Regions from separate parts of the Pseudarthrobacter sp. SSS035 genome, predicted to be linked through region 2. Evidence: riboswitches for the same ligand, from Rfam matches in the RefSeq annotation. Region 2 holds a riboswitch; each other region holds the start of a gene.
The links. A riboswitch is a leader RNA that binds a small molecule or an ion and turns the genes downstream of it on or off. The one in region 2 is predicted to bind cyclic di-AMP.
Positions count from the first base shown of each region.

Region 1: linked by a shared signal. The riboswitch ahead of MUN23_RS18935 (LysM peptidoglycan-binding domain-containing protein) and the one ahead of MUN23_RS05100 (hypothetical protein) in region 2 are both predicted to bind cyclic di-AMP.
Region 3: linked by a shared signal. The riboswitch ahead of MUN23_RS04325 (M23 family metallopeptidase) and the one ahead of MUN23_RS05100 (hypothetical protein) in region 2 are both predicted to bind cyclic di-AMP.

Region 1 covers NZ_CP096882.1:4,077,793-4,084,319, reverse strand. Annotated here, with positions in the region: gene MUN23_RS18955 (DUF1918 domain-containing protein) at 1-169, opposite strand, end outside; gene MUN23_RS18950 (DNA alkylation repair protein) at 223-783, opposite strand; gene MUN23_RS18945 (TraR/DksA C4-type zinc finger protein) at 853-1,215, opposite strand; gene MUN23_RS18940 (lytic transglycosylase domain-containing protein) at 1,255-2,547, opposite strand; cyclic di-AMP (ydaO/yuaA leader) riboswitch at 2,760-2,931, shown strand; gene MUN23_RS18935 (LysM peptidoglycan-binding domain-containing protein) at 2,935-3,786, shown strand; gene MUN23_RS18930 (YdiU family protein) at 3,856-5,319, opposite strand; gene MUN23_RS18925 (hypothetical protein) at 5,329-5,565, opposite strand; gene MUN23_RS18920 (dienelactone hydrolase family protein) at 5,714-6,527, opposite strand, start outside.
Region 2 covers NZ_CP096882.1:1,137,113-1,143,639, reverse strand. Annotated here, with positions in the region: gene MUN23_RS05120 (phosphatase PAP2 family protein) at 1-377, shown strand, start outside; gene upp (uracil phosphoribosyltransferase) at 420-1,055, shown strand; gene MUN23_RS05110 (VOC family protein) at 1,118-1,492, shown strand; gene MUN23_RS05105 (HAD-IA family hydrolase) at 1,568-2,284, shown strand; gene MUN23_RS05100 (hypothetical protein) at 2,355-3,089, opposite strand; cyclic di-AMP (ydaO/yuaA leader) riboswitch at 3,095-3,271, opposite strand; gene MUN23_RS05095 (cell wall metabolism sensor histidine kinase WalK) at 3,348-4,901, opposite strand; gene MUN23_RS05090 (response regulator transcription factor) at 4,909-5,649, opposite strand; gene MUN23_RS05085 (hypothetical protein) at 5,941-6,270, opposite strand; gene MUN23_RS05080 (winged helix-turn-helix domain-containing protein) at 6,269-6,527, shown strand, end outside.
Region 3 covers NZ_CP096882.1:944,585-951,111, reverse strand. Annotated here, with positions in the region: gene MUN23_RS04345 (DUF3027 domain-containing protein) at 1-157, shown strand, start outside; gene MUN23_RS04340 (MFS transporter) at 203-1,501, shown strand; gene serC (phosphoserine transaminase) at 1,588-2,718, opposite strand; gene MUN23_RS04330 (metal-dependent transcriptional regulator) at 2,994-3,689, shown strand; cyclic di-AMP (ydaO/yuaA leader) riboswitch at 3,831-4,074, shown strand; gene MUN23_RS04325 (M23 family metallopeptidase) at 4,078-4,902, shown strand; cyclic di-AMP (ydaO/yuaA leader) riboswitch at 5,051-5,213, shown strand; gene MUN23_RS04320 (C40 family peptidase) at 5,284-5,958, shown strand; gene MUN23_RS04315 (C40 family peptidase) at 6,130-6,527, shown strand, end outside.

The DNA.
Region 1 (6,527 bases), 2.1 Mb from region 2:
CGGCGAAATCACTGCCGGGGTACATCACGGTTTCGTGTCCGTCGTCAAAGCGGACCAGGTAGGGCGGATGACCTTCCTGACCACGGACTTCCACGATTACCCCGTGCCGGTCCGAAGATCCGACGGTCTTCCCCCGGACAATGATCCTGTCGCCCTGCGCTGCCTCCATGGCAATCACCTCCAAGCCCCAGAGTACGACTCAAGGGGACCAGGGAACAGGGGTCAGCCGTGTCCCTGGTCGCGGTTCCCGGAAATGCGCTGCAGGTCAGGTCCCTGAGACGCGACGAGCCGGGCAGCATGGCGCAGCGCGTCGTCGGGGTCCTGGCGCCAGCGGGTGATAACGACGTCGGCGCGCTGGCGCCCGCTTTCGCCCAGTCCCTGCAGCAACGGAACCACAACGTCGGCAATCAGGGGGTCCACCAGCTCACCGGTCTGCGCGGTTCTGATGAAGCCCTCCAGCCGGGTCAGGTCAGAGTGGCGAAGGAGGGCAACCTTGGACTGCAGCAGCACCACGGCGGCGAGCCGCCTCTCATAGACCGGCCGCCTGCCAGGACCGGGCCGGCCCCAGAGGAGGGATGCCAAAGCGGTCACTTCATCGTGGCCAAGGTCCTTGAACTTCCTGCTGGCGTCGCGGACGGTGCCGCGTACGGCTCCTACGGACGATCCGTAGGAGCCTAGGACACCGCCCACCCGGGACTCCACGTCCTCCGCCCGGTACCAGGCGCCCTCATTCTGCAGGGTGGCGTCGATGAAGCCGGCAGCGTCCTGCACGCGCCCGCTCACTGCACCCTCCCGCTCACGGCACTGGAAGTCACGGCACTGGAGTTCACGACATCTGGGTTCATGGCGCCGCTACCGTCCCTGCCGGCCGGCCGCGGCGTGGAGGATGCAGAACGGCGTCGACGGGCGGGCTTCGAGCCGTCCCTCCGCGATGGGGTCCCCGCACACGGCGCACGTGCCGTACGTGCCCGCTGCAATCCGCGCCAGGGCCGCATCCACCTGGTCAAGTCCCGCGCTGCTCTGTTTCAGGAGCGCCGAGGCCTGCGATAGCTCGAACGCAATGGTGGAACCCTCGGGGTCGTGCTCGTCATCCACGTTGGAATCCTGGCGGGCGGCGTTGGCCGACGAAATGTCCTCACGGAGGGCGGGGAGGAGCGCGAGTTTCCGGGTGCGCTCTTCTTCCAGCAGAACCCGGAACCGTTCAAAATCGGGCATGGGAAAAGCCTAGTGGTTTGGCTGCCGTCCCCCCGCAGGTCAGTACCAGTTGTTGGCCACGGAATGGTTCCACGCGCCGCACGGTGACCCGTAGCGGTCAGCGATATACGACAGGCCCCAATTGACCTGGGTCCGGTAGCTCGTGAGCCAGTCGCTGCCAGCGCTGGCATACTTGCTGGCCGGCAGCGACTGGGCGATGCCGTATGCGCCCGAGTACGGGTTGGTGGCGGTGGTCAGCCAGTTCGACTCCTTGGTCCACAGCGACGCCAGGCACGGAAACTGATCCTGGCCCCAGCCGTAGGCGCCCAGCTGCCCGGCTGCGTAGTTCTTGGCGCCCGCGGGGTCGTTCACAGCGCCTCCCGGAACGGAAGGCACGACGACGACGGGCGGCGGGACCGGCGTCGGGCTCGGGACTGGAGGCGGGGCGGGCACTCCCGGTACAGCAGGTGGGGCCGGCGCCGGTTTCTGTGCAGCGGCAAGGGCCGCCGCCTTGGCTGCCGCCTCCGCCTGTTGGCGCGCCTGTTCCTGCGCCGCGGCCCGCTTGGCGGCCTGCGCCGTTTCATACGCGGCCAACGCCACCTGGCCCTGCCGGAACTCCCCCTCCACCGCAGCCGTGGTGCCCTTGAGGGAGGCCAGCTGCGCGGTCAGTTCCTGGCCGTGCTCCTGCTGCTCCGCGATCTGCCGGGACATGGCCTGCTGGGCGGATTGGGCGGCGTCGAGCTTGGTTCTGGCTTCGCTGGACAGGCGCTCGCGTTCGGCCCTGGCCGCCTGCTCCTGATCGGCCAGGGCACGCGAAATGCGTTCGGCGCCTGCGGATTTGTTGACCAGGGCCGCAGTCTTATCGCTGACGATCTGGACGATATTCAGGCCTTGAATGCTGTTGTTCTGTACGGCGTCGAGGGCAACGAAGAAACCCATGTTGGTTCCACCAGTCTTGTACGACTGGGCCGCCAGGGCGCCGATTTCCTTCTTGTACTGTCCCAGTTCGGCCGCGGCGCGTGCCGTCTGGGCCGTGAGTGCGTCCACCGTGGAAGTGGCGGCCTGAAGTGCCGCTTCGGCCTTGGCATACTCCGCGGCGGACGTTACGGCCGCATTGCCCAGCGTCTCTGCTTCAGCCTGAAGTCCGCCCAGCAGCCCATTGATCCTGGCGACTTCTGCCGCTTTGCCAGCCTCGCTTTTCTTGGCGTTCTGCACGTCCTGCCACGAGGGATACCCGCCGGGCGGCGCGTCGTCTGCGGCATGCGAGGGAAGCAGCGCAGCCGACCCCACCAGGGCGACCGCCAGCAGGCCGGCGAGGGCGGGCAGCCGCATTTTTTGAACAATCCGGGACATAGTTGGTGAGCTTACCGGGCATATACGGATTACGGGGCCTGACCTGCAACATCGTTACCGAGGAGGGAGGGAATCCGAGATGAAGCACGGGTGGATTTCACGCCTACATTCCGTTACCGGAATGTGACATTGTCGATAACCGGAAGTTATGGTCAAACGGTGGCCCGGCTCAAGCCGGGACATTCCCGCCAGTATGCCGAGCCCTGCCGCTGACCGGGATCCAGTCGCTTTCCAGCTGGCAGGGACGGGGGAACCACGTTTCCACGGCTTTTCGAAGCCTTGGGGTTAAGTCGGTATCGCTCCGTCCCGTGCGGCGGCGCTACCGGCCGGGTATCTCCGACCCGAACCCGACAGCTCACCCCGCAGGCATGGGAGAGGCGATCAACCGTGTCCAAGAATTCCGCTGCCGCACGCCATCGTGCGGTTCCTGCCCGCTCCACCGTCCTTATTGGCCTGTCTACTGCGGCCACAACACACCCCCTGACGTTTGGCCGGCCGGCCCTGGTGGCTATTGCTGCATCCGGCCTGCTGTTCAGCATTGGCGTCCCGGCTCAGGCCGGCGTCCACGGCCCGGACAACTCCGGGACTGCCAACACCCAGGTCCAAACCAGTGCGGCGGCAGCGGCTCCGGCCGCTGTTCCTCCGGCTTCCGCTGCAGCAGCCCCCGCCGCGGCCACCGTCCACACAGTCGTTTCGGGTGACACGCTGGGCCAGATTTCCGCCACCAACGGCGTCCCGCTCAACGACGTCCTTGCTGCCAATGGACTCTCGCTGACCAGCATCATCTACCCCGGCGACCAGATCCGGATCCCCGGTGCCGGCTACACCGCACCGGCTCCCGCGGCGAAGGCCGCGGCGGCGCCGGCCTCTCCCACCAACACCGGCATCCGGCTGGCGGCAACGTCCGCACCGGCGGCCCAGGCACCGGCCGGCTCGCTCGGCGGGGCCATCCTGGCTTCCGCCAACTCCCAGCTCGGCATACAGCAGGACTGCACCGCCATGGTGGAGAAGGCGCTGCGCTCGGTGGGTAAGAGCGTGGGCGACCTGGCTCCCGGCCAGTTCTTCCAGTACGGCGCGGTGGTGGGCACACCTGCCGCGGGGGATCTGGTCATCACGGCCGGCCATGTGGGCGTCTACGCCGGCAACGGCCAGGTTGTCAGTGGCGGGGTGGACGGTTTCAAAACCGAAGTGCACTCCATCAGCTGGCTCGCCGGAGCGTCCTTCGTCCGCGTAGCGTGATCCGACCATGCCCGACGGCCGCGGGCGGCACCCAGCCCCGCGCCGCCGTCGTCCATCCCTGGTGTTCGCTCAGGTCCCGCAGAAGGTCCGGTAGCTCCCGAAGTCCTCAGGGGCGGGGCCGGCGTAGCGTTCCAGCCCGGGGCGCTGCGTGTACGGATCGGCCAGGACGTCCACCAACCGGTTGAAGGGGTCCAGGTCGCCCGCAATAGCAGCATCCAGAGCCTCTTCAACCAGGTGGTTCCTGGGGATGTAGACGGGGTTGGCCCGGTCCATCAGGTCCGTGTCCGGCGCCAGGGCAAGCCACCGTGCGGCCCAGGCGTCGTAGGCGCCCGGGTCCGCAAACATGGACCGCGCAGTTTCCGGGGTTCCGCGGGCCGCCGAGCCGAGGCTCCGGAAGAAGGAGGTGTAATCCACCTTGCCTTCCTGGAGCAGCGCCAACACGCCGTCCACCAGGGGCGACGCGACGTCGTCGTGCGTGTCCGGGCGCAGCCCAAGCTTGGACTTCATGCCGGCTGACCAGGCAGCACTGTACAGCGTGCGGAAGGCGCCGAGGGATTCCACCGCGAGCGCCACGGCCTGGTCCTGGTCTTCATGGAGCAGGGGCAGGAGTGCCTCGGCAAGCCGGGTGAGATTCCATTCGGCGATGACCGGCTGGTTGGCGTAGGCGTAGCGTCCGTCCGCGTCGATGGAGCTGTAGACCGCGCCGGGGTTGAAGGCGTCCATAAACGCGCAGGGACCGTAGTCGATGGTCTCGCCGGAGATGGCCATGTTGTCGGTGTTCATCACGCCGTGGACGAAGCCCACCAGCATCCATTGCGCCACCAGGGACGCCTGCGCGGCTATGACCGCCTCGAAGAACGCGAGATAGGGCTTGCCGGCGAGCGCCGCGTCCGGGTAATGGCGGCTGATGGCATGATCGGCCAGACGGCGCAGAAGGTCCGTCTCGCCGTTGACGCGGGCGAACTGGAAGCTGCCGACGCGCAGGTGGCTGCTCGCCACCCGGGTGAGCACGGCACCGGGCAGCATGGTTTCGCGGCGGACGGGCCGGCCGGTGGCCACCACGGCGAGGGACCTCGTGGTGGGGATGCCCATGGCATGCATGGCTTCGCTGACGATGTACTCGCGCAGCATGGGACCGACGACGGCGAGACCGTCACCTGCGCGGGCGAACGGTGTCCGGCCGGAGCCCTTGAGGTGGATGTCCCGAAGCTGCCCGTGGATGTCCGTGACCTCACCCAGCAGGAGGGCCCGCCCGTCGCCGAGCAGGGGTGAGTAGCCGCCGAACTGGTGCCCGGCATAGGCCTGGGCCACCGGCGTGGCACCTTCAGGAATCTGGTTGCCGATCAGCAGCCGCGTCCCCTCGGGCGTCCGCAGCGAGGACGGGTCCAAGCCCAGCTCGGTGGCCAACGGCTCGTTCAGGACCAGCAGGTGCGGGTCAGGTGCTTCTTCCGCCTGCCAGGGAACCGCCAGCTCCTCGAGTTCGCGCGCGAAACGCCCGTCGAACGTGAGTGTCCATGGGATTGCAGTGCTCATGGTTCAAGCCTACCCGCGCCGGAGGCGGCGTCGACGGCGTAAAATTTTGGGTACCGGTTCATCACTGCTCAGGGCAGTGACGGTCATGGGAAGGTCGCGGTCCTTATGGTCAAAAATCCGTTCGGGCATCATCAGCGCGAGGACGTAAAGGCTGCTGACGCAGCTAAGCGAACCCACCGGACCTGGCTGCGGCGGGAGGATGCGGGTTTTGAGCACGGGCGGAGCAGCCTGTTCCTCGTGGCTCATGATCTTCCCCAGCCTCCCACTGTGACCTGCATCCAGGGACATGAGGTCCGGGACGGGGAAACCACGTGCGACCACGGGCATCCAATCGGGTGACGGCAGCGGCCCCGGGCCGCTCAGTATTGCCGGCCCCGGGCCGCTCAGTATTGCCTCAGACGTGCTGTCCGAACCAGGCGAGGGTGTCGTTCCAGGCAGCTGTGGCCTGGGTTTCGTTGTAGCGCTCGCCGGTGTCGTTGTGGAAGGCATGGTCCACGCCGGGGTAAACGGTGAGCTGATGCGTCACTGTGGTGGCGTCCAAGGCATCGCGGAGGGCCGGCATCGCGCCGGTGATCCGCTGGTCACGTTCTGCATAGACCCCGAACGCCGCCGCCTTGATGGCCGGCACCTTGTTCAGGTCCGGCGCCGGCCCATAGAACGCGGCGGTGGCCTTCAGCCCGGCCAGCTCGGTTGCCGCCTGCCAGGTGATGCCGCCGCCGAAACAGTACCCGTTCATGGCGATGCGTCCGGAGTCCACGAAGTCCTGTCCCTGGAGGTAGTCAAAGGCAGCGACTAAGTCAGCAACGTGGCGTTGGGCGCCGGCGCTGGTCAGTGCACCTGACACGGCGTCGGAGTCGAGGCTGGCCGTGCCTCCCTCCCTGCTCAGCAGGTCAAGGGCCAACGCGGCATACCCGGCCTTGGCAAAGCGGCGGGCAACGTCCTGGATGTGCGGGGTCAGGCCGCGGTTCTCGTGGCAGACCAGCACCGCCGGGCCTGCTGCACCCGATTCGGGCCGGGCGAGGTAACCGCTGATTTCGGTGTCGCCGGCAGTGAACCGGACGGTCGCCGTCGTAAGCCCCGCGGCGCCTTCCGGGACGGAGAGCGGGCTCTTGGCCCCCGGAACAGCCCCGGCAGAAGCTGTGCCGGTTCCCGCCGTCGTCGCTGAAGGGGTGGGCATGGGGTCGGTGCTGCGTGGGACTTCCTCGGGG
Region 2 (6,527 bases):
GCCGCAACCGTCCGGACCACTCCGAAGCGGTCCCGCCGTACGAGACTTCGCCGTCCTTCCCCAGCGGCCACACCCTGAACACGACGGTGGTGATCGGTGTCCTGGTGTACGTCATGTGCCTCCAGTTCGAGATGCTGTGGGCGCGCATCACGGCGATCACCGCAGGGGTGATCTTTATCATCGCGATGGGCCTCAGCAGGGTGTTCCTGGGCCACCACTGGCTGACGGATGTCATGGCCGGCTGGTTCCTTGGCCTTGCCTGGGTGGGCATGGTGATCCTGGCGCACCGGCTGTTCCACGTGCTGCGGAAACGCGAGCACGCGGGCCCGGCCCCCACGTTCGAACACCCCGCCCTGCGGGACGATCCGTCGAGCTGATTCCCGGCCGGACGCTGCCCGCGCGGGTGATAGTTTTGACGCATGCGCACTCTCGTTGTGGACCACCCGCTGGTCGCCCATAAGCTCACCGTCCTGCGGGACAAGAACACTCCGTCACCGGTCTTCCGGCAGCTGACGGAAGAGCTGGTGACCCTCCTGGCCTACGAAGCCACCCGTGAGGTCCGCACCCAGCCGGTCACCATCGAGACGCCGGTCAGCACCACAGTGGGCACCGCTTTCACCAAGCCCACGCCTCTGGTGGTTCCCATCCTGCGCGCCGGGCTCGGCATGCTTGAGGGCATGACCAAGCTGGTCCCCACCGCTGAGGTGGGCTTCCTGGGCATGGCCCGCGATGAGGAAACCCTGGACATCATCACCTACGCGGAGCGGCTCCCGGAGGACCTGACGGACCGGCAGATCTTTGTGCTGGATCCCATGCTTGCCACCGGCGGAACACTGCGCGAAGCCATCAAGTTCCTGTTCAAGCGCGGCGCCTCCGACGTCACGTGCATTTGCCTCCTGGCCGCGCCGGAAGGCCTGGCAAAGCTCGAAGAGGAACTGGCCGAGGCCAATGTGACCATCGTGCTGGCCTCCATTGACGAACGGCTCGACGAGAAGTCCTACATCGTTCCCGGGCTGGGCGACGCCGGCGACCGCCTGTACGGCATCGCCGGCTAATTCTGGGCTGCTTCGGATTTCAGGTCTTCCGCTTTTCTGCCGGCGCCGTTAGCCTGTGGCGCATGGACTGGAAACTTGAACTCGTTTTTGTGCCCGTATCCGACGTGGACCGCGCCAAGGATTTCTACGTCAACAAAGTTGGATTCAACCCGGATTTCGACGAGCGGCCCATGGATGGCATCCGCTTCGTCCAGCTGACCCCGCCGGGATCCGCCTGCTCCATTTGTATTGGCGAGGGCCTCAATGACGCCCCTCCGGGTACGGCCCCAAGCCTGCAGATGGTGGTCAGCGACATCCAGGCTGCCCACGACCACCTCAAGGGCAACGGTGTGGAGGTCAGCGACATAGACATCCAGGACTGGGGGCACTTCGTCTATTTCGCCGATCCCGACGGCAACAAGTGGGCGGTGCAGTACATCCCGAGCCGTGACGCCTAAGGGCGTGATGCCTCGGATCGTAACGCCTAAGCCCGTGACACCTAAGCCGGTAACGCCTAAGGCAAAATAGGCAGCATGAACATCCCCACACCTGCCGCCACACGAACACCGGCTACACAAACGCTGACCTGCCGTGCCGTTCTTTTCGATATGGACGGCACACTGGTGGACTCCACGGCAGTGGTCGAAGAGGTCTGGGGAGAATTCGCGGCCCGGTACGGCCTGGACATCGCCGAAATCCTGCGCACTTCGCACGGCGTCCAGGCTGCCGATACCGTGCGCCGGTTCGCGCCGGAGGGAGCCGACGTCGTGGCGCTCACTGCGGAACTCGGCGCGATGGAACGGGTGCGGACTGCCGGTATCGTCGCGTTGCCGGGGGCTGCCCGCCTGCTTCGCAGCCTCCCGGCCCAGGCAGTTGCCCTGGTGACCTCAGCGGACAGGACCCTCGCGGACATCCGCATGCACGCCGCCGGACTGGCCATGCCGGCCACGGCCGTGACGGCGGACCTGGTCACACGGGGCAAGCCGCACCCGGAAGGCTATCTGATGGCCGCCGGTCTGCTGGGCGTCAATTCGGAGGACGCCGTGGTATTCGAGGATGCGCCCGCAGGAATCGCTGCAGGTGTTGCCGCAGGTATCCGTACGGTGGCGGTGGGTCCCAACACGGGCGAGCTGCCGGCAGGCGTGCTGCATGTCGCGGATTACCGTGCCGTGACCGCCTCCGTGGAAACGGACGCCGCGGGACGGCAGCTCATTTCTTTCCGGCTTGACGCCGGCGGATCACTTTCGTGATCCGCCACTTGTGATCCGCCGGCGCGGCGTGCAGCTCAGCGACGCCAACCGCCGGCGCCGCTCAGTCGGCCTAGTACCAGTTGTGCGACAGGTGGAAGTTCAGCGCGCCGCACGGTGACTGGTAGCGCTCCTGGATGTAGTTCAGGCCCCAGTTGATCTGCGTGCGGTAGTTGGTGACGTAGTCCGCGCCGGCGCTCGCCATCTTCTCAGCGGGCAATGACTGGACGATGCCGTACGCGCCGCTGCTGGCGTTGGTGGCCGTGGTGGTCCATTCGGATTCCTTGGTCCACAGCGTCTGCAGGCACTGCATCTGGTCAGCGGACCAGCCGTACGTCGCCAGCTGCCCGGCAGCGTAGGCCTGCGCTCCTGCGGGGTCGTTGACGGCCACAACAGGCGCGGGTGCAGGTTCCGGGGCCGGAGCAGGAGTGGCAGCGGGTTCGGGTGCCGGGGCGGGTGCCGGATCGGCGGCCTGGGGCGCGACGTTGATTTCAGCCGGAGCCGCTTCCGGAGTGGCCGGGGCCTGGATCTCAGCCGCTTCGAAGCTGAGCTTCGACTGGGCGTTCTCTTCTTCGGCGGCCTGGTTGGCGCTGGCCGCAAGCGAGGCCGACTCGGAAGCGTGTGCTGCGGCGCTTACACCGACCAACAGGGCGCACGCGGTGGCGAACACCGCGACGCGCTGGCCCACGGAGGGAATCCGGGCGGCCCTGGAGAGTGGGGACATAGCTGCGCCGAAGCGGGTCTGCTTGCGGTGGCTATTGGACTTGTTGTCGCCCTGCGGGCGCGGTTCTACCTTGAATTCAGACATGATGGATCGCCTCTCACACCTGCGGAGTTAGCTGTCGGGTTCGGATGAGGGCATCCGGCCACACGGCACAATCACGTGTTGGCTTAACCCCAAAGGGCACCTGGTGCCCGGGACGGTGGGTCCCCCGCCTCTGCCTCTGAAAACGGAATCCGGGAAGCGGCAGAGCTTGGCGTCATCCGGATATGCGGCCCAAACGGGAACCACACCATATCGACGGTACCGGAGCTGGCGGCTTAAGTCACATTTAGGTAACGAGAATCACGACGGCGGTGTGTCGCCTTGCTGTGCCCGGGTGTCTGATGATGATGCCAGGATGCCGGTCGGGAAAAGCAGCGCGAACTCTGTCCGCCCGGCCCGCGATGTCACTTCCACGCTCCCGCCGTGGGCCTCCATGATCGACTGGACAATGGACAGGCCCAGGCCGCTGGTGCCTTCGGACGCCCCGGCGCCCGAGGCCGGTGCCGTACCCTTGCGCGCCGCGTCTGCGCGGGCAAACCGGGAGAAAACGTGGTCCACGAATTCCGCAGGGATGCCCCCGCCGTCGTCCGTTACCGTCACCGCTGCGCCGCCATTGGCAGACTTCGTGACAGCGGTGACCACCGTGGTCCCCGGCTGCGTGTGCTTGCGCGCATTGGAGAGCAGGTTGACAAGCACCTGACGCAGTTGGGACGCATCACCCGTGATGGCGAGCGGCTCGTCAGGCAGTTCAAGGCGCCAGTGGTGGTCCGGGGCGATGACCTTCTCGTCACTGACGGTTTCGATCACGAGTTGTGTGAGGTCTACTTCGCTGAGCTTCAGGGGCTGGCCCTCATCGAGCCGGGCAAGTAGGAGCAGATCCTCCACCAGGGTGGTCATGCGTTCGGACTGGCTTTGGACCCGGGCCAGGGATTTCCGGCCGTCCGGCGTGAAGTCCTCGGTCATCCGCATCAGCTCCGTGTACCCGCGGATGGCGGTCAGCGGGGTGCGCAGCTCATGGGAAGCGTCGGCAACGAACTGCCGCACCTTGGTCTCGCTCCGCTGCCGCGCCTCGAGTGCGTTGGCGACGTTGTCCAGCATCAGATTGAGGGCGTGCCCTACGCTGCCCACTTCGGTTCCGGGATTGGAGTTCGACGGCGGGACGCGCACCGCGAGTGCCACCTCGCCCGCGTCCAGCGGGAGCCGGGCCACCCGGGTTGCAACCTCGGAAAGCTGCTCGAGCGGCTTCATGGTGCGCCGGATCAGCACGGTTCCCGCCAGTCCGATCAGCGCCAGGCCGCCCAAGGAGACAAAAACAAAGGTCCACACCAGCGATGCCAGCGTGCTCTCCTTGGCGGCGAGCGGAAGGCCCGTGACAAGGACATCGCCGTAGCCGGTTTGCACGGCCACAATCCGGTAATCCCCGTTGGACAGCGAGCGGTTCACGGGAAGGCCGTTCTGCGCCAGCGCCAGCAGGGTCTGCTTGTCTTCGGCGTCGAGGGGTAGGCGCGTGGTGTCCGAGTCCAGGAAACCGCCGCTGGGGATCTGGCCGTTCAGGATCCGCGCATTCAGCGTTCCCACGCTCTGTCCGCGGGAGTCAAGCGGGTCCGGCCTGCCGTTGAATCCGCCCAGGGGCGGGCGGCCCGGATCGTTCGACCGTTTGGCGGCCTGGCTCAGCTGTTCATCCAGCTGCCCGGTGAGAAAGGAATCCATGGAGGCGTAACTGAACAGCCCCACGGCTCCGCAGATGGCCACCAGCAGGGCCATGGCCAACAGGATCAGCCGTGTGCGCAGATGCCAGGTGTTCGGTTTCAGCAAGCTCCGGGCAGGTGCTGGAGTTAGTCGCGGCGAGGACATGGAAGTGTTACTCGGCCGGCTTGATGACGTAGCCGGCGCCCCGCACGGTATGGATCATGGGTGGGTGCACTGCATCAACTTTCTTGCGCAGGTAGGAGATGTAGAGCTCCACGATGTTGGCCTGGCCGCCGAAGTCATAGTTCCAGACGCGGTCCAGGATCTGGGCCTTGCTGATCACGCGTTTGGGGTTCTCCATGAGGTACCGGAGCAGTTCGAACTGGGTGGCCGTGAGCTGGAGGTTGTCGCCTGCACGGGTCACTTCGCGGGTGTCGATGTTGAGGACAAGATCGCCCACCACAAGTTCGGCAGTGTCCATCGCGGCAACGCCGGAGCGCTGGACCAGGCGGTGCAGTCGCAACAGGACCTCTTCCATGCTGAACGGCTTGGTTACGTAGTCGTCCCCGCCGGCCGCCAGGCCCACGATCCTGTCCTGGACAGCGTCCTTGGCAGTCAGGAAAAGCGCAGGTACCTCGGGCGCGAAGGCGCGGATCCTGCCCAGCAGCTCAACGCCGTCGAACCCTGGCAGCATCACGTCCAGCACCAGGACGTCCGGGCGGAACTCCTTGGCAAGCTTGACGGCCTCCGGGCCGTCCGAAGCCACGGCAACAGACCAGCCGGCCATGCGCAGCCCCATGCTCATGAGCTCGGAAAGGCTGGGTTCGTCGTCAACCACCAGGGCGCGGATGGGGGAGCCGTCCGGGTGGGTCAGTTGGGGAAGGTTGTTGGTCATGGAGTGCGAAGTGGCCATGGGACAACTCTCCGATCATTCGGTTAGCCCGCGCTATGGGGTTCCTGTGCGCACGCTGTGAATCCCAGCCTAGCGAGCTGGATGGGCGATCTGGGTGGCCGGGCGGGACGCCGACAATCCGCACGCGGCCGCCTTCTCCGTTGGACAGGCGGCAAAACCCGGCAGGGAATCTCGGCAAGTCATTGGCCGGTGAATTTCAAGGTCTTGGTATGGCGAAAGGGCGAACATTGTTCGCCGGAGAAGCCCATTTGCGCACCTTTGGCGGACAGCAACTCCTATTTTGCCGCCAAATCAGAATGGTGATCTGTAACACAAATACGCATTTTGTCTCAGTATGCGGAACGTTGCACCCATTGTTACTTGCAAGTTTTCATTGTTACGTTGCACACTTTCAATTGTGAACAAGAACTCAACAGCACCTGCAGCCGCAGAATATTGGCCCAGCACATCCGCTGCTGCCGACATGCGCTGTTGTCGAATGCACGCCTGATCTTCAGACCCCACGAAGTTCTTAGGCATTCGCCCCCAGCCCAGCGTAGGGCGCCATCCCCAGATTTCATTGCGGGGACAACCAGCATTCGAGCCGCGATGACGGCCATTCACATTGAGGTAAGCATTCATGTCAGTTGCATCCGGATACGTCCACATCTCCGTCCGTAACGCAGGCAAGGCCGGCCAGGCTTCCGGCCTCCGCCAGGGGTTCGGTGCCCGACCGGCGTTCGCCCCGGCTGCCCCCGGAGCCAGCTTTCCTGCCCCCGGCTACGCACCCCAGGGCTACAACCCCAGTTCCTACGGCCAGCTCCGCGCCGTCCAGCCTGCCGAAGCCGCGCCGCTGACCGCGCCCACTCCGGTGATCGCGGGACCCAACAATGTCCGCC
Region 3 (6,527 bases), 190 kb from region 2:
CGCACAGGCGGCAGAGGAAGAGGAGCCGCGCGCTGCTGAGGCTTCCGCTGCGGAGCCGGCCGCATCGCAGGCCGAGGCTGACACCCCCGCGTCCGAGGACCGGGACGAAGAATCCGAAGACTCCGAAGACGACGACCCCGCCGGCGAGGCTGACTAAGCAGTTGCCAATGCGCAGGGTTGAGAACCAAGAAGGCCGGCACTGATGTCCACCTTCAAATCCCTGCACATCCTCAACTACCGGATCTGGTTCCTCGGCGCGCTGGTTTCCAACATCGGAACCTGGATGCAGCGGACGGCCCAGGACTGGCTGGTGTTTGACCACCTCACCGATCACGACGCCGGGGCCATGGGTATCACCATGGCGCTGCAGCTGGGGCCGCAGCTTTTCCTGGCGCCGGTCGCCGGCCTCGTGGCGGACCGGTACAGCCGCCGGCAGCTGCTCATCATCACCCAGTCAATGATGGCCCTCCTGAGCACCGGCCTGGGCATCCTCGTGGTGCTCGGCGCCGGCCAGCTGTGGCACGTCTACGGCTTCGCCCTGCTGCTGGGCATGGTCTCCGCCCTCGATGCCCCGGTGCGGCAGACCTTTGTTTCTGAACTGGTGCGGGACGACTACCTGCCCAACGCCGTGGCCCTGAACAGCGCCTCGTTCAATGTCGCCCGGATGATCGGGCCCGCCGTGGCCGGCGTCCTCACCGTGGCGGTGGGTCCCGGCTGGGTGTTCCTGATCAACACGTTCACGTTCCTGGCCATGCTCCTGAGCCTGTGGAAGATCCCCGCCGCGTCACTGCGCCAGCTTCCCCGGGCGGCTCCGGGCAAGGGCCGGATCCGGGAAGGGCTGCGCTATGTGCGGTTCCGGCCGGACATTGTGGTGGTCCTGGTGGCCGTGTTCATCGTGGGAACACTCGGCCTTAACTTCGTGCTGTTCATCGCCGCCATGGTGGGCACGGAATTCGGGCTGGACGCCAGCGCGTTCGGGCTCATGAATTCCATCATGGCCATCGGTTCCGTGGCAGGCGCGCTGCTCTCCGCCGGCCGCCGCAAGCCCCGCTTGCGGATGATCTTCGGCGCGGCGGCTGCCTTTGGGGTGACCTCGGGACTGGCCGCGCTTGCCCCGGACTACTTCTGGTTCGGCGTGGCGCTGGTGCCGGTGGGCCTGTTCGCAATCACCATGATGACCAGTGCCAACGGCTACATCCAGACCACCACCGATCCCGTCATGCGGGGCAGGGTCATGGCCCTGTACATGGCCATCTTTATGGGCGGCACACCCATCGGCGCCCCGTTGGTGGGATGGGTGGCCAACGTCGCCGGCCCCCGGTGGTCGCTTTCCGTTGCGGCCGCCTCCGGGATCATCGCCGCCGTGATCGGAATGATCTGGATCATCCGCGCTCAGCGGCTCCGGCTCACCTTCAACCGGCGCGCCCGCGGCCTGCGCTACTTCGGCGTCGTCTCCCACCTGGGCGTCCAACAACCGGGGGACGACGCCGTCGGACGCTGACAACTGGCCTCACCACAACACAGCGCGAACGGACACTTGGGGCCCCGGTTCCGTGGGCCCCAAGTGTCCGTTCGCGCGTGGGGGAGCTACTTGCGCAGCTCGCCCACCACGTAGTCGATGCTTGCCAGCAGCGCGGAGACGTCAGCCGGCTCGATGGCAACAAACGTGGCGATCCGGAGCTGGTTGCGGCCCAGCTTGCGGTACGGCTCGGTGTCCACGATCCCGTTCGCGCGGAGCACCTTGGCGATCGCGGCGGCGTCGATCGAGTCGTCGAAGTCGATGGTGGCGATGACGTTGGAACGGTCCTCCGCCTTGGCCACGAACGGGGTGGCGTACTCGGAGGCCTCGGCCCAGGAGTAGATCCGGCCGGCGGAGTCAGCGGTGCGGGCGGACGCGAAGTCCAGGCCGCCGTTGGCGTTCAGCCACTGCACCTGCGCGTCGAGGGTCACCAGGGTGGAGAGTGACGGCGTGTTGTACGTCTGGTTCAGCTTGGAGTTGTCGATGGCGGTCTGGAGGTCCAGGAAATCGGGGATCCAGCGACCACTGGCCTTGACCCGGGCGGCGCGTTCCAGCGCGGCGGGGGAGAAGAGACCCAGCCACAGGCCGCCGTCGGAGGCGAAGTTCTTCTGCGGGGCGAAGTAGTAGACATCGGCCTCGGAGACGTCCACGTGCAGGCCGCCGGCTGCGGAGGTGGCGTCCACCAGGACCAGGGAACCGGCGTCGGCGCCCGCGACGCGCTTGACCGGAGCCGCGACACCCGTGGAGGTTTCGTTCTGCGGCCAGGCGTAGACATCCACGCCAGCCTCGGCGGCCGATACCGGGCGGGTGCCGGGCTCGGACTTGATGATGGAGGAGGCGTCCAGGAACGGAGCCTTGTTGGTGGCTGAGGCGAACTTGGAGCCGAACTCGCCGAAGGACAGGTGCTGGGCCTTCTTTTCCACGAGGCCGAAGCTTGCAACATCCCAGAACGCCGTGGAACCGCCCACTCCGAGGACCACTTCGTAGCCTTCAGGGGCACGGAAGAACTGGCTGAGGCCTTCACGGACGGAGCCCACGAGGTTCTTGACCGGTGCCTGGCGGTGGGACGTGCCCAGGATGGTCTTGGACGCCGCTGAGAGCGCTTCGAGCTGCTCCGGCCTGACCTTGGAGGGTCCTGCGCCGAACCGTCCATCCTTTGGCAGGAGGTCGGCAGGAATAGTGATGCTGGTTTCGCTCACGGGGGCTCCAATTTCGGCATGGACGTGGCTCACGTCCGGACGGTGGGGTGGCCGGTAGTCGGCGGTGACTGCATAAGGACCTCCCTTATTCTGCCTGAACCCTCGATTCGGCGGGAACCGGCGCCGTCATAGTCCGGCCACTGAGACCGTTTGTCCCCGCCCGGCATTATCCAGACAAATTCAAAATAGGCTAAGCTTTTTAGCGGACCTCGCCGCTGAGCGGGACGCGATACGGTGGGACAACGCAAGGTACTGCGCTCGAGGAGCTGAGCTGGATGACGGATCTGATCGATACTACGGAGATGTATCTTCGGACCATTTTGGAGCTTGAAGAAGAGAACATCGTTGCTCTTCGCGCACGCATCGCCGAAAGGCTGCGCCATTCCGGACCCACGGTGTCCCAAACCATCGGACGGATGGAACGCGACGGACTGGTCGTGGTCTCCGGAGACCGCCACCTGGAGCTCACGGAAGCCGGGCGGAAACGCGCCACGGAAGTGATGCGCAAGCACAGGCTCGCGGAACGGCTCCTGGCGGATGTGATCGGCCTGGACTGGGCCTATGTCCACGATGAAGCGTGCCGCTGGGAGCATGTGATGAGCGAGCGCGTAGAGCAGCGCATCTACGAATTGCTCAACCACCCCACGGAGTCTCCTTACGGCAACCCCATCCCCGGGCTGGCTGCCCTGGGCGGACCGGCGCCCGCGCTCCCTGACGCCGGTGTGATTAATCTCCTTGATGCGATGCAGGGCTACGGGCCGGCGTCGAACGTGACAGTCAGCCGGCTGGCCGAGCCCATCCAGGTGGAACCTGAGCTGCTGGTCCAGCTGGATGAAGGCGGGATCAGGCCTGGTGCCACGGTGTCCCTGGAGCGCGTAGGGGAGTACATTTCCGTGCGCGTGCCGGGAATCGAAGGGGCGCTCGAGTTGCCCCCGGAAGTGGCATCCCACGTCTTCGTTTCCGTCAGCTGACGGGAAGGCGGTCCGCCGCGTGGGGCCGCGCGTGGGGCCGCGCCATAGCGCAGCGAGGCAAGGTTCCGCAAAGATAACGGAATTGTTACTGTCCAAGTTAATCACCTATAGTTGAAACTCAGCGTCGATACAAAAGCGTTACCTGATCCGGAGCCGAGCTCTGCCAGCGGATCAGGTGCATCAGTCACCAACTGGCAGAGGCGGGGGAACCACAACCGGCAGTCGTAAGACTGCCTTGGGGTTAAGTCCGTCAGCAGCAAGCCTCTTCCAGCGAAGGATCCTCACGGGATATCTCTGCGCCAAGTGCTTGTCACGGCGGACCGGGTCTTTGAACTCTCTGACCCGAATCCGACAGCTAACTTCGCAGGCTACCCAGAGAGGAACATTCTTGACCACGCAATACTCCAGGGGCCGCCGTCGCGCGGTGGGTCCCGCTTCGGCGCCCAGAGTGGCCGAGGATTTCAGCGCGGAGAGGCCCCGCGACCCACAGCGGGAAGCCCGCCGCCGCCGGGGACCCTTCCGGCAGATGACGGATTTCGCCGCCGCCAGTGGCCTCGGCCAGAAGGCCGGCATCGCCTTGGCAGCAACAGGCCTGGCTCTCACCGTGACGGTTCCTGTGACCGGCCCCGTGATGGCCACTCCGGCACCCGGCCAGGCTGCGTCGGCCGTTTCCGCTGCTCCGCAGCCCGAAGTGACCGCCGAAGCCGCCGCCCAAATTGATTTCAGCCGCTCGTCCGTGGTGACCCAGGGTGATCCCGACGGCAAACTGAAGCAGCTCCTGAGTGCCCAGTCCGCGGGATCCATTACCCGCGCCGCCTCTGCCGGAAGCCTCGGCTCGCCGCTCGCCCAGCTGGCTACGGCCTCACCCTTCGGATTCCGAGTCAGCCCGATTACCGGCGGCTCCGGCGACTTCCACCGTGGCCAGGACTTCGTGGCACAGTGCGGAACCTCTGTCCTGGCCGCTGCCAGCGGTACCGTCACCTTCGTTGGCTGGCACCAGTACGGCGGCGGCAACCGCGTGGTGGTGGATCACGGCAATGGCCTTGAAACCACTTACAACCACCTCTCCTCCGCCAGCGTCAGGGTAGGCCAGACAGTCAGCCGCGGCGACGTTGTTGCCCTCAGCGGCACCACGGGCGCGTCCACGGGCTGCCACCTCCACTTCGAGGTCCAGGTCAATGGCGAAGTCGTTGACCCCACCGGCTGGCTCTGACCCAAATGATGGCCAACTCTCGAATCGCGGCGACGTGCCGTGACCTGAATGTGACATTGGCTCGGAACTCCTGTAACGTCTAAAGCGCGTCAACTTTTCCGAAGTTGACGTTCTTGAGTGGATTGCCTAGCTCTGCCACCGCTCAAGGTCCGTTCGCATGACATCGTCTGGCAGGGGCGGGGGAACCAATTTTGGTCTTCGATTCTGAAGGCCTTGGGGTTAAGTCGCAAAGCTTCCACTGTGAAGCAGCGCGGCCGGGTGACTCCCATCCGAATCCGACAGCTCACCTCGCAGGCATTGGGAGAGGCTACCTTCGTGTCTTCACGCCATACTTCTGCGCGTCACCGCGCACAACCGGTTCGCACTAACCCCTTGGGCTCCGTGTCCAAGGCCGTCAGTGCCAATGCCGGGACCGTAGGTCGCCAGGCTGCTGTTATCGCAGCTGCATCAGGTCTGATCCTGAGCATGGGGCTTCCGGCCAACGCTGCGGATTCCACCGCCGGCGTTTCCGCCTCTACCGAGTCCGGTTCCGCGCAGACGGCACTTGCCGTAACTGCCGCGCCCACGGCTACCGTTTCCTTCGAACGCCCCGTCATCAAGACGACGCCGGCGCCGAAGGTTGAGAGGGTCCGTGCGCAGTCCACGGCCTCCGAAACCGGGGCTCAGGGTGCTGCCGCAACCGAGGCCGCGGCCTCCAAGCTCGCTGACACTGTCTCCTCCGCTGCCGCTTCGGGTCTGGCAGCACTTGCCTACACCGGTATCGGACACCCCTACCTCTGGGGCGGCACCACTCCCAACGGCTGGGACTGCTCCGGCTTCACGCAGTGGGTCTACGCCCAGGCCGGCATCAGCATTCCCCGCACCAATGCCTGGACGGCCATGCGGCCCACCGCCACACCGGCCCCCGGTGACCTGGTCATGCAGAATGGCGGCGCCCACGTTGGCATTTACGTCGGCAACGGCATGATGATCAGCGCACTGAACCCGTCACAGGGCACGCTGCTCCACTCGGTGGCATCCACGGGCGGCGGATCCTTCTTCACGCTGGCCCCGTAGTTCCTGCAACCCAGTAGTTCCCGCAGCCCCGTGCTGCCGGAGCCGTTCTTCGCTGGAACCTTTTCGCTAGATCCCCGTTCGGGGCGTGCCGGCGTACCCCCAAGATGCCGGCGCGTCCAAAGCCCTCAGGCTGCCCACGCGGTCCTGAGGAAAACGAAAGAGAGAAAATTAATGACTACACGTGCAACTGTTGCACGGCACCGCGCCGAGGTCGCCAAGACCAACTCGCTGGCTGTCATTGCCAAGGCTGTCGGCGACAACGCCGGCGGCATGGGCCGTCAGGCTGCGGTTATCGCTGCTGCTTCCGGCCTTGTCCTGACCAGTGGTATCGCTGCGAACGCGGCTGACACCGGCGTCCAGCGTGAAGCTGCGTCCGCTTCGAACCTTGAGGCTGAGGTTTCCGCCCCGGCCATCATTTCGGCTGCTTCCACCATTGCCATCTCCTACGAGAAGCCCGCAGTGACCACCACGCCGGCTCCCGTTGAGGCTCCCGCGCCTGTTGTTGAAGCTCCGGCTCCGGCCAAGGCCGCGGCCACCCTCACGGTAGCGTCGGCCGCTCCGAAGGCGCC